Regions from separate parts of the Mesorhizobium sp. P3_A10 genome, predicted to be linked through region 3. Evidence: predicted binding sites of a transcription regulator. Region 3 holds the regulator's gene; each other region holds the start of a gene.
What was found. The regulator PhoB, encoded in region 3, activates phosphate uptake and scavenging genes when phosphate is short. The targets are predictions, from matches to a motif close to TGTCATNNANCTGTCAT.
Positions count from the first base shown of each region.

Region 1: the regulator PhoB is predicted to act here: its motif matches at 1,953-1,969, upstream of olsB (l-ornithine N(alpha)-acyltransferase).
Region 2: the regulator PhoB is predicted to act here: its motif matches at 2,134-2,150, upstream of ppk2 (polyphosphate kinase 2).

Region 1 covers NZ_JBFUFZ010000008.1:159,634-163,822, forward strand. The annotation lists gene AC1DXU_RS26510 (trimeric intracellular cation channel family protein) at 9-641, shown strand; gene AC1DXU_RS26515 (MmcQ/YjbR family DNA-binding protein) at 645-1,007, opposite strand; gene olsB (l-ornithine N(alpha)-acyltransferase) at 1,014-1,889, opposite strand; gene AC1DXU_RS26525 (hybrid sensor histidine kinase/response regulator) at 2,188-4,189, opposite strand, start outside.
Region 2 covers NZ_JBFUFZ010000003.1:634,161-638,349, reverse strand. The annotation lists gene AC1DXU_RS16155 (glycosyl transferase family 90) at 1-932, shown strand, start outside; gene AC1DXU_RS16150 (aldo/keto reductase) at 954-1,997, opposite strand; gene ppk2 (polyphosphate kinase 2) at 2,211-3,131, shown strand; gene AC1DXU_RS16140 (dihydrofolate reductase family protein) at 3,363-4,007, opposite strand; gene AC1DXU_RS16135 (winged helix-turn-helix transcriptional regulator) at 4,126-4,189, opposite strand, start outside.
Region 3 covers NZ_JBFUFZ010000007.1:115,256-119,444, forward strand. The annotation lists gene pstB (phosphate ABC transporter ATP-binding protein PstB) at 1-636, shown strand, start outside; gene phoU (phosphate signaling complex protein PhoU) at 678-1,385, shown strand; gene phoB (phosphate regulon transcriptional regulator PhoB) at 1,405-2,094, shown strand; gene AC1DXU_RS24340 (hypothetical protein) at 2,235-2,630, opposite strand; gene AC1DXU_RS24345 (ROK family protein) at 2,914-4,161, opposite strand.

The DNA.
Region 1 (4,189 bases), on a different contig from region 3:
GGCCTTTCATGAACCCGATCGAGCTTCTCGACTATGCCGGTGTCGCCGTCTTCGCGGCGACGGGTGCGCTTGCCGCCTCGCGCAAGCAGCTCGACATTATCGGTTTTCTGTTCCTGGCCAGCGTCACCGGCATCGGCGGCGGCACGTTTCGCGACGTCATCCTCAATTTGCCGGTGTTCTGGGTCGCCAACCGCGATTATGTGCTGATCTGCGCAGTGGTTGCCGTGCTGGTCTTCTTTAGCGCCCACCGTGTCGAATCCCGCTACAAATTGCTGCTCTGGCTCGATGCCGTCGGCCTCGCCGCGTTCTCGGTGATGGGCGCCGCCAAGGGCTTGGCCATCACCGGTTCGCCTGTTGTGTCGGTCATCACCGGCATGCTCACAGCCACCTTCGGCGGCATTCTTAGGGATATCCTGGCCGGCGAGCCATCGGTGCTGCTGAGACCCGAGATCTATGTCAGTGCGGCGCTTGCCGGTGCTGCGCTGTTTACGCTTGGCGATCTCGCCGGGCTGCCACCACTCGCCTCAGGCCTCGCCGGCTTTGCCGCGGCTTTCCTGGTGCGCGGCGGCGCGCTCAAGTTCGGCTGGTCGTTTCCGTCCTACAAGAGCCGGCCCGGCCGGCGGCCGGAAGACATTCCTTGAACATCATTGTCCTGCGCGAGCAGCCTGCCAGGCTTTGAGCAGGGTCTTGGGCGCCTGCGTCATGAAGGTGCGTTCGAGCCGGTGGCGCAATTCGTCGGGCGCGATCAGATGTACCCTGACGAGGATCGCCGGCCAGCCCTTGTAGTGATCCGTCTCGAAATAGAGGTCGGGGGCTGCCGCAAGCAGCATCTCCTTCTCGTCCAGTGGGCACATCAGGACGATGGTTTCGGCATCCTTGACCCTAGCCAGCAGCTTCTTGCCGACCTTCAGCGCCGGCGTGCCATAGGATGTGGTTTCGATAACGTTCGGCAGACCGCGCGTCGCAAGCTGCAGTTTCTGGAAGGCGCCGGAAAGATCGTTGCTCAAGGGGGGTCAGGCGGCGAAGCGCTGGGCTTCCCCGCCATAGTAGTTGACGTAGCGCGCGCCGATCTCCTTGACCGGCATGACGACGAACACGTCGACGGTCGAGAATTCGCGGTCGATGACGCAGCCGTCGCCGATGCGGGCGCCGACGCGCAGATAGCCCTTGACCAGCGGCGGCATCGCCGCGATGGCTGCCTTGGCGTTGACCGCCTCGATCGGCATCAGATCCATCGAGCAATAGCGCCCGGTGACCGCGCGTACGTCCCAGGCCGAATTGGTCCGGCAGTGATGGGCAAGGTAGGTGAGCGCCTCGGCATGCGCCGCCGGCACGGTGCCGTGGAACGAAGCGCAACCGGTCATCACGCCGATCTCATAGTGCTTGATATAGGCCCATATGCCTTGCCACAGCGCCTCGATGGTGCGCTTCGAGCGATATTCCGGCAAAACGCAGGAGCGGCCGAGTTCGAGGAAACGCTGGCCGGGATGGCGGGCGATGAGCTTGGTCAGCTCGAATTCACCCTCGGAATAGAACCCGCCTGCGGTTGCCGCGATTTCCTGCCGCAGCAGGCGGTAGGTGCCGACGATGCGGCGATGCTCGGGGCCGGAGAGCGTGGTGTCGAAGACGAGCAGATGGTCGCAGAGCGGATCGAACCGGTCGGCGTCGCGGCGGTCCTGCGCCTTGAACAGGTCCTTCCTGGCGCCAAGCTCGTCATAAAATACCCGGTAGCGGACTTCCTGGGCAGCAGCGATCTCGGCCTCGTTGCGGGCGAGCCGCACTTCGAGGTTGCCGATCCGGCCGAGTGAAGCGCCTTTTATGACGGAATCGGCGCTACGCCCCGCGAGCAGTGCGCCGCTGGCGTTCGGCCGAGTGTCACATTCCGGCATAACTGTATGCACGAGTGATTCTCCTTCGAGCCATCCCTCTTGGCACGGGGATACGGTGTAGGTGCAACAGGATTGTGACAGTACCGTGATACGGCCCGCTGGGCAATACTTCGTCGGCTGGCTGGCGCGTGACTTCGGCAGCCGAAATCTGTTTTGCCGCGCCCGCCTTCGGTTCCGCGAGGGATCATGCGTCAAGCCAAAGGCGCTGTAACGTCGGTGCGCGTGCCATGAGACGCGCCGCACTCCAAGGCCGTCAGCCGGCTACATTTTCTGCGGAGCGTAGTTGCAGGAAGCCATTTCAGGCGGCCACCTGGCCCTCGACGGCGTGAACCAAAGCGTCGGGATCGAGCGGCTTGGTGACGAAACCGCTGGCGCCATGCGCGAGCACGGCGTGGCGGGTCTTTTCCTGGCTGTCGGCGGAAAGCACCATGATCGGCACCGGCGGCACCGCCATTTCCTCCTCGTGGCGGCGGATGGCGGCGATCGCATCCAGCCCGTCCATGACCGGCATGTGCAGGTCCATCAGCACCACGTCAAAACGGTGTTTGAGCCCGGCCTCGGTGACGGCCTCGACCGCGGCCTTGCCGTTGCCGACCACTTTCACGCGATGCCCGGCCTTCACCAGCGTGGCGCGGGCGAGCATGGCGTTGATGTCGTTGTCTTCGGCGATCAGCACCGACAGGCCTTGCCGGCGGCCGCCGAGGGCACGAATGAAAGGGGCCGCCCCACGTTTTTCCGGCTGCGGCTGGGGCAGCGTCGGGGCATGGCTGGTCAAAAGCACGCGCAACAGCGTCTCGCCGCGCACCGGCCTTGCCAGGAAGGTGGCGTAGCCGCTGGCGCGGAATTCGCCAAGCATGCCGCGGTCGGTCGGCGCGATCAGCGTGATGGCCTCGCAATCGGCAAAGCCGCTTTGGCGCAGGCGCTTGAGCAGCCGGCCATCGCTGTCTTCCATGGCTGCATCGATCAGAAGCACGTCGCAGTCCGTGGCAAAAGGCGCCGCTTGGGCCGGTGTTGCGGCCAGATTGACGGCGCCGCCATGGGCGCGAATGGTGCGGGCGATGGCATCGGCCTCGATGGCGTTCTTCGACACGATCACCGCGTGCCGGCCCGATAGAATGCTCTGGCGGTTTTGCGGTGCCTCGGTGGCTGCTATGGCCGGGAGTTCGAAGACGAATTCAGATCCTTCGCCGAGCCGGCTCGACACCGAAATGGTGCCGCCCATGGCTGCCACCAGGCGCCTGGAGATGGCAAGACCGAGGCCGGCGCCGCCATGCGCACGGGTCGACGTGCCGTCGGATTGTTCGAATTCCTCGAAGATGCGCTCCATGTCGTCCTCGCGCAGTCCGGGACCGGTGTCGGCAACGATGAAGCAAATGCGGTCGGTCGTCTCGGTGCGCGCCCGTGCGACGCTCACCAGCACGCCGCCGCTGTCGGTGAATTTGACGGCATTGCCGATGAGGTTGAGCAGCACCTGCCTCACCCTGCCGGGGTCGGCAGTGATCATCAGCGGCACGTCGGGTTCGACATGACAGCCGAGGCCGATGTTCTTGGCGAAGGCCTTCGCCGCCATCAGTTCGATGATGTTGTCGGCGATTTCGCGCAGCGATGTCGGCTGCGGTTCCGGGTCGAACCGGCCCGCCTCGATCTTGGAATAGTCGAGCAGATCCTCGATCAAAGCGAGCAGCGCGCTGGCCGAGGTCGAGACGGCGCTGACATAGGTCCGCTGCTCGGGCGACAGATTGGTGTCGGCCAGAAGCTTGGCCATGCCCATGATGCCGTTCATCGGCGTGCGGATTTCGTGGCTGACCGTGGCGAGGAAGCGCGATTTGGCCTGGCTTGCATATTCGGCGCGTTCGCGGGCGGTGATCAGTGACGATTCGGCGCGCTTGCGCGCGGTGATGTCGCGGGCGATCGCCCGATGCGAGACGGCGCCCGAGTCCTTGTCGCGCACCGACAGCTCGATCCACGAGAACCAGCGCGGCCCGGCCGGCGAGCGGATGGCGACGTCGGTGGAACTCAGGCATTCATGATCCGAAAAGGCGGCATCAGGGACGATGCCGACCTCGATGCCGAGTTCGGTCAGGGTCTTGCCGGCAAGGTCGCGCTGATCGATTTCGACAAGGCCGGCAAAAACCTTGTTGGCATAGACGATGTGGCCGTCACGGTCGCGATGCACGACGAGGTCGCCGAGTGCGTCGATCAGGCCGCGGAAGCGCTCCTCGCTCTCCTGCATCTCCCACATGCGGTCGGCCAGCGTCTCGATCTCGGCGCGGCTGCGGGCCGTGGCTTCGTCGAGCAGG
Region 2 (4,189 bases), on a different contig from region 3:
ACTACGCACGCAACGTCGTGCGCGATTTGGCGCCGCAGGCATTGTTCCGCAGCAGGTTGGCCGGCCGGCTTCGCCAGGCAAGCCTTTCCGACGCGTCGGTTCGCGAACGGCTGGACTACTACAACAAGTTGCAGCACGCCTTCGTGCCGAGCCCGGATGCGGTGCCTGTCCGCCGGATACCGTTCAGGCCGAGCATGTATTATTACGACCTGAAGGAATTCGCCCGCTATTTCGATCCCGGCCTGCTGATCGACCTGGAATTCGGCGACGTCATTGACGTGCCGAAGGTACCTTCGATCGTCAAGGATCGGCCAATCCGGGACGACAACAGCAATGCCGTGCTGATGAAGCTCGACAAGTTCCGCCATTTCAACATGCCCGCCGACACCATGCGTTTTGTCGACAAGCGTCCGGCCGTGGTCTGGCGCGGCGAACTCAACAATCCGATCCGCACGCTGTTCCTGGAGGCCGTGCGCGATCTGCCGTTCTGCGATGTCGGCTCACCCAAGTCGACCGCTGCGGCGTACCGCAAGCCATATCTCAGCATCGAACAGCAGCGGCACTACCGCTACATCGTTTCGCTCGAAGGTAATGATGTGGCGACCAACCTCAAATGGATCATGAGCTCGAATTCGCTCTGCCTGATGCCGCCGCCGACATACGAGACCTGGTTCGCTGAAAAGCAGATAGAAGCTGATATCCACTATGTGCCGCTCGCCCCAGATTTCTCCGATCTTGCCGAAAAAATGCGGTATTTCGAGCAGCATCCGGCGGAGGCCGAACGCATCATTGCAGCCGCCAACGCCTATTGCCGAAAGTTCTGCTACGAGCAGGCCGAGCAGGCGATCTCGCTGCTCGTGCTCTACAAATATTTCGTGCTCAGCGGCCAGGTGGAGCCCGACGCCGAGATCTGGCGCTATATCTCGGGCTAGCGCCGTTGCCCCCTAGACCGCTCAGACACAGCTCCGGTCGATAACAAGATCAGCCGGACCGAAGCGGTCCTTGGCTGTCAGTTGCTGGTGCCAGTAGGGATAGAGCAGTGGCGGCCTGCTGACCGCGTCGAGGCGGCTGCGCTCGTCCTCGGAAAGCACCAGGCTTGCCGCGGCGATGTTGTCCTTGAAGTGGGCTTCGGTCCTGCCGCCAATCACTAGCGAACTGACTGCCGGACGGCCGAGCAGCCAGGCCAGCGCCACCTGCGCGGCAGACACGCCGCGCGCCTTGCCGATCTCGACCAGCACGTCGACGATCCGCCACAGCCGATCCTCGTCGCGGATCGGCGGCTCCGACCAGCCGCTGAGCTGGCGGGCCGTGGGGCTGTCGCGATTGTACTTGCCAGATAACAATCCGCCGGCGAGCGGGCTCCACACCAGCACGCCGAGCCCTTGGTCGACCGAGATCGGCAGCAGTTCGTATTCGGCTTCGCGCGCCTCCAGCGTGTAGTGGATCTGCTGGGTGACGAAACGCGGCTGGTGATTTCTGTCACTGATGCCCAGCGCCTTCATCACCTGCCAGCCGGAATAGTTGGAGCAGCCGACATAGCGGATCTTGCCCTGCGCAACCAAGGTGTCGAGCGCGGCGATGGTTTCCTCGAGCGGCGTCACACCGTCCCATTCGTGCAGGAAATAGATGTCGATGACATCGGTGCGAAGCCGCTTCAGGCTCTTCTCGCACTCGCGGATCAGATGATAGCGCGACAGGCCTTCGTCGTTTGGCCCCTTGCCGATCCGCATGCGCGCCTTAGAGGCGATCAGCACATCGCCCTTGCGCTTGCCGCCGAGCGCCTCGCCGATGATCTCCTCGGAAATGCCGTTCGAATAGACATTGGCGGTGTCGATGAGATTGATGCCGGCATCGATGCAGCTGTCGATAATACGCCTCGCTTCCGAGAGATCGGAATTGCCGACGGCGGCGAACGGCCCGGCGCCGCCGAAGGTCATGGTGCCGAGCGTCAGCGTCGAAACTTTCAGGCCGGAACGGCCAAGCGTGCGGTATTCCATGTCAAATCCTCGCAATTTCGGTGGGGAGGGCAGGGCAGCCCGAGGGGTTCGGCATTTGTAGGACAATTCGAGCGGCTTGTCGCCATGCCACGGCGGCGGATCGACCATGCCTCGCGGATTTGCGGCGTCCGGTGGCTGCAATAAAACCGTCATTGCCGGCCTATATCAAGTCGGCTCAGGGTTTCACTTCAGCCGGCAAGCGGAGCAGCGCAAATGACCGAGTTAAAACAGAATTCTCCGGCCAGGGATTGGCTTGAAGCGGAGCTGGCCGACACGCTCGACGAAGACTACGAGCTGGAAATGTCGGAACCGGCGCTGTCGATGGAGATCGCCAAGATCTACAAGAACGCGCATCCGCCTTCGATCGATCGCATGCAGTATTTTCGCGACCTCATCACCTTGCAGTCCGAGTTGATCAAGCTGCAGTCCTGGGTCGCCTATCACCAGAAGAAGCTGGTGGTCATTTTCGAGGGCCGCGACTCCGCCGGCAAGGGCGGCGTCATCAAGCGCATCACCCAGCGGCTCAATCCGCGCATCTGCCGCGTCGTCGCACTGCCGGCGCCGACCGAGCGCGAGAAGTCGCAATGGTATTTCCAGCGCTACGTGCCGCATCTGCCGGCCGGTGGCGAGATCGTCCTGTTCGACCGCTCCTGGTACAACCGCTCCGGCGTCGAGCGGGTGATGGGCTTTGCCGAACCCGATCAGGTCGAGGAATTCTTCCGCGACGTGCCGGAATTCGAGCGCATGCTGGTCCGCTCCGGCGTCACGGTTGTCAAATACTGGTTCTCCATCACCGACGAGGAGCAGCAGATGCGCTTCCTGATGCGCATCCACGATCCGATGAAGCAGTGGAAGCTGTCGCCGATGGACCTTCAGTCGCGCGTGCGCTGGGAGCAGTACACCAAGGCCAAGGAAGAGACCTTCGCGCGCACCAACATTCCTGAGGCGCCGTGGTACATCGTCGAGGGCAACGACAAGAAACGGGCGCGGCTGAACTGCATCGATCATCTGCTCAAGCAGATGCCCTATGAGGAGGTGCCGCATGAGGAGATCACGCTGCCCGAGCGCGTCTTCAACCCCGAATATGAGCGCCAGACCCTGCCGCGCGAACTTTACGTGCCGGAGAAGTATTGAGCGTCTGCGCTGAAGACATGAGGGGACGGCATTCTTTCGCGCCCCCCTCTGTCCTGCCGGACATCTCCCCCACTTGGGGGGAGATCAGACGACACGTTGGTCTTCGCCAATCACCGACGTTGCAGGAATAGCGCCTTCCACGAAGCTGCCAATCTCCCCCCTCGTGGGGGAGATGTCCGGCAGGACAGAGGGGGGCGCGACGGATCGCTGCTTTCCCGACTGTGATGAGGCCTACCCCCGCTTGATCGTAACATGCGTGGCAAGCGCCGTCGCCACCTGCTCGGTGCACTGATAGCCGAGCTCAAGCATATCCAGGCCGGCAAACAGGTTCTCACCCTTGCCCAGCAGCATCGGCGACACCGCCAGATGCAACTCGTCGATAAGCTTCTCCTGCAGATATTGCCGGATGGTGGAGACGCCGCCGCCGACGCGGACATCCTTGCCACCGGCCGCGGCTTTCGCCTGGTCGAGCGCATCATGGATGCCGCCGGTGACGAAGTGGAAAATGGTGCCGCCTTCCATTTCGATCGGATCACGCTTGTAGTGGGTCAGCACGAAGACCGGCACATGATAGGGCGGATTGGTGCCCCACCAGCCTTTCCAATTGTCGTCCGGCCATTCCCCGCGGATCGGTCCGAACATGTTGCGGCCGAGGATCCAGGCGCCGACATTGTCGAAGCTGCGGACCGTGAAGCGGTCGTCCACATCGGTGGTGCCGCCATCCTTGCCGACCATTTCGTGGAAGGTGCGGGTGCCGATCATCCATTTGTGCAGCTCTTCGCCACCAACGCCGAGCGGGTTTTGCAGGGTCTGGTCAGGACCGGCGCCGAAACCGTCGAGCGACAGGGTGAATGCATTGACGCGCAGCTTGGACATGAAGGGTTCTCCTCGATAACTGGTTGTATTCTGCAATCAGTTAGCCAATCTGCTTGCATTTGGCAAGTAGATTTTCGAAGGGTAGACCAAAGTCTGCGGAATCCGTGAGTTTGACGGCCTAGGCCGCGGCACGCTTCGGCATCACCGCAAAGGGGCTCAGGCCAAGCCAGATCTGCATTTTG
Region 3 (4,189 bases):
GGCAAGTCCACATTCCTGCGCTGCCTCAACCGCATGAACGACACCATCGATTCGGCACGGGTGACCGGCAAGATCACGCTGGACGAAGAGGACATCTACGACAAGAGCATCGACGTCGTCGAACTGAGAGCCCGCGTTGGCATGGTGTTCCAGAAGCCCAATCCGTTTCCGAAGTCGATCTACGAGAACGTCGCCTACGGCCCGCGCATCCACGGACTGGCCAAGCGCAAGGCCGACATGGATCAGATCGTCGAGTCGAGCCTGAAGAAGGCGGCGATCTGGAACGAGGTCAAGGACCGCTTGCAGGAACCCGGCACTGGCCTTTCCGGCGGCCAGCAGCAGCGTCTGTGCATCGCCCGCGCTATCGCCGTGTCGCCCGAGGTGATCCTGATGGACGAGCCCTGTTCGGCTCTCGATCCGATCGCCACCGCTCGTGTCGAGGAGCTGATCGACGAACTGCGCCAGAACTACACGATCGTCATCGTCACCCACTCTATGCAGCAGGCGGCGCGCGTGTCGCAGCGCACGGCGATGTTCCATCTCGGCTACCTCGTCGAGGAGGGCGCCACCGATAAGATGTTCACAAACCCCGACGACAAGCGCACCCAGGACTACATCACCGGCCGGTTCGGCTGAGCGGTTCCGGCAGCGAAGTTTCAGGCACGAGGACTAGGATCATGGGTGAACATACCGTCGCATCTTTCGATGAAGAGCTGGGGCAGATCAGCAAGCTGATCCGCGACATGGGCGACCTCGCCGGCTCGATGGTCAGCGGCTCGACCAAGGCGCTGCTCACTTCGGACAACGCATTGGCGCAGCGCGTCGTCTCCGACGACGCCATCATGGATGCGCGCCAGCGCGAGCTGGACGACCGCGCCATCACGCTGATCGCCAAGCGCCAGCCGATGGCCAACGATCTGCGCGCAGTGGTCGGCTCGATCCGCATGGCCGGCGACCTTGAGCGCATCGGCGACCTCGCCAAGAACATCGCCAAGCGCGTCGGCACCGTCGGCCTCAGCGTCACGCCGCGTGACCTGTCGCATTCCATCGATGCGATGGCTCAGCTGGTGCTCATCCAGGTGCAAGGGGTGGTCGAGGAATATGCCGCCGCCGATGCGGCAGCACTCGCCAAGCTCAGAAACGACGACGAGCGCATCGACGTCAAATACACCTCGGTGTTTCGCGAGCTGTTGACCTACATGATGGAAGACCCGCGCAACATCACCGCGTGCACGCATCTGTTGTTCTGCGCCAAGAACCTCGAACGCATCGGCGACCACGTGACCAACATCGCCGAAAATGCGTACTATGTTTTGACCGGCTCGCAACTGCCCGCCAATCGGCCGAAGCAGGACGAGACGGCGATGTCCGCGCCGGCGGCATGACGACAAAGGTGACCAGTCGATGATCGCGCCACGCATCATGGTGGTGGAGGACGAGGAGCCGCTGGGCGTGCTTCTCCGCTACAATCTCGAATCCGAAGGTTACCAGGTCGAGGTGGTGACGCGCGGCGACGAGGCCGAGATCCGTTTGCAGGAAAACGTGCCCGACCTTCTGGTGCTGGACTGGATGGTGCCGGCGGTTTCCGGCATCGAACTTTGCCGGCGCCTCAGGATGCGGCCCGAAACAGAGCGGCTGCCGATCATCATGCTGACCGCGCGCGGCGAGGAGAGCGACCGCGTGCGCGGCCTGTCGACCGGCGCCGACGATTATCTGGTCAAGCCGTTTTCGACGCCGGAGTTCATGGCGAGGGTGAAGGCGCTGCTGCGCCGCGCCAAACCGGAAGTGCTGTCCAGCGTGCTCAAGGTCGGCGACATCGTGCTCGATCGCGAATCGCACCGGGTCTATCGCAAGAAGAGCGAAATCCGGCTCGGGCCGACCGAATTCCGGCTGCTCGAATTCATGATGCGGCACCCCGGCCGGGTGTTCTCGCGCAGCCAACTGCTCGACAATGTCTGGGGCGAGACGATCTACATCGACGAGCGCACGGTGGATGTGCATGTCGGGCGCTTACGCAAGGCGGTCAACAATGGCCGCATGCCTGACGTCATCCGCACCATTCGCGGTGCCGGATACGCGATCCGCGAAGACTAAAGCCTTCAGTTTCGACGGAAGCATATCCAGTGTCGTTGAAGTGGTCAGCGCATTCGTCCGGCTTGATGTTGAAAAAAATGCGACCGATATCTGAGTGACTGAGAGGTACAACTTGCGGATCGCCGGATCGTTTTTTCTCCCTATTCGCTCTCTGCGATAGCAATAATGTCTATCAATCGTCCCTTTTCGATATGCGCTTCTATGGAGTGACGGCCTGGTGGGAATAGCCAGTAGTAAGCTCCACTAGGCACCCAAAGACCTTCGTCTTTTCTTAGTGGCATAAAGCTTGCTTGAATATTCGTCGTCGTTCCTCGGCCGGGACTAACGCTCACTTCAAAGCTCTGGCACGATAGCCATTTTGTGAACTCTTCCGCGCCAAGGGCTAGGAACTTACGTCTGGCAAATCCCGTCGCCTCATCATTGGAGGTGAATTTCCCCCATGCTTCTCTGGCATCTATCAATTGGCCAACCGGGCAGCCTGGACCAGGGTGTTGGGCGGCGGCGGTGCCGCCAAGCAATAGCAACACGGAGATCAAGAAAAGTGCCGGACGATATCTGATCTAGCTTTTGAGGAAGCCTGGTTGCTGTAGACCAGTCCGATATACCGCTGTCGTGTGATTGAACATTCTACCACGTTCTTTTATATGGCTATGGTGGCCTGCAATCTAGCATTGCATTGCTCTTCGTCTATCGGTTTGTACGAAGCTCTGGTATGCGGATAATAGTTTGCTAAGGAGCGCTCGCTCGGGCCACCGTGGAGTGGTTCCCGGGCTGACCTGAATCTCAACCCATCCCACGTCGCGATCCGACATTTCGATTTTAGGCCACGTCTTTCCCGATGGCGCCCGCCTTTGCCTGCCCGCCCGGCGCGAAAATCTCCTGGTCGACGAAGCTCAGTGCCCGCATCGCGCAGCCTTCGCGGATCAGCGGCAATTCGTTCGGCTCGGTGTCGAAGGAGATCGATTTCGAATGCTGGCCGCCGGCGGTCTGGGCGATGGCCTCGCGCAGCGCCGGTTCGATAAGGTCGAAGGCGGCGGCGCTGACGCCGACCATGGCGACGGGTGCGGGATCGATCAGTGCAAACAGGCTGCCGAGGCCGAAACCGAGTGCTTCGCCGGCCTTGCGGTAGGCCTCGCGCTCCGGCCCGTCCTTCTCGCGTGCCGCGGTGGCGAGCGCCCGCATGTCGGCGTCGCTGACATCAGCGACCGGCTCGGCGTCTTCGCCCAGTTGCCTGGCGTTGCGCCAGATGGCGTAGTTGCCGGCATAGGCCTCGACGCAGCCACGCCGCCCGCAGCGGCAGAGCGCGCCGCCCGGCCGATGGATCATGTGGCCGAATTCGCCGCCCGAGGAATGGGTGCCGGTGAACAGCTCGCCCTTCAGCACCAGGCCCATGCCTATGCCGTGCGACAGCAAGATGGCGATGAAATCGTCGCGGTAGCGGACCGGATCGCGCCACTGCAGTGCCACCGCCATCATGTTGCAGTCGTTTTCCATGGTGGCGGGAATGCCGAATTCGCCTTCTAGTATGTCGGCGAAGGCGATGTCGGTCTGCGGCGTGATCGGCGACCAAAGCATGGCGCGGGCGTGCGAATCGGTGATGCCCTGGATGCCCATGGCGATGCGGGCGACGCTGTGGGTGTCGAGGTCGGGATCCTCGAGCCGGCGCCGCACGATTGCCGTGCATTCGCCGATCAGCTCGTCGCGCGGCGTGGTCAGCGTGTCCAGCCGGCGCTGTTCCTCGGCAACCACCTGGCCGGCATAGTCGATGACGGCGACGGAGAGGAAATTCAGCGACAGCACCACGGTCATCACCGCGGCGGCTTCCGGATTGAGCCCGAGACCGACTTGCGGCCGTCCACGTTTCAGCGAGACCGGTTCGCTGGCCTTGCTCTCGGCGAGGATGCCTTCCGTGATCAGGGCCGAGGAGATCGCCGATATGGTCGAATGGCTGAGGCCGGTGGTCGCCGCGATCTCGGTCCGAGAGGGCTGGCCGGCGCGGCGCACGGCCGAGAGCACCATCGCCCGGTTGCGGCGGCGCAAATCGTCGTGGCGGATACCAACCGACATCTTTCTGCTTTCCTCCCGGTCGTCGTCG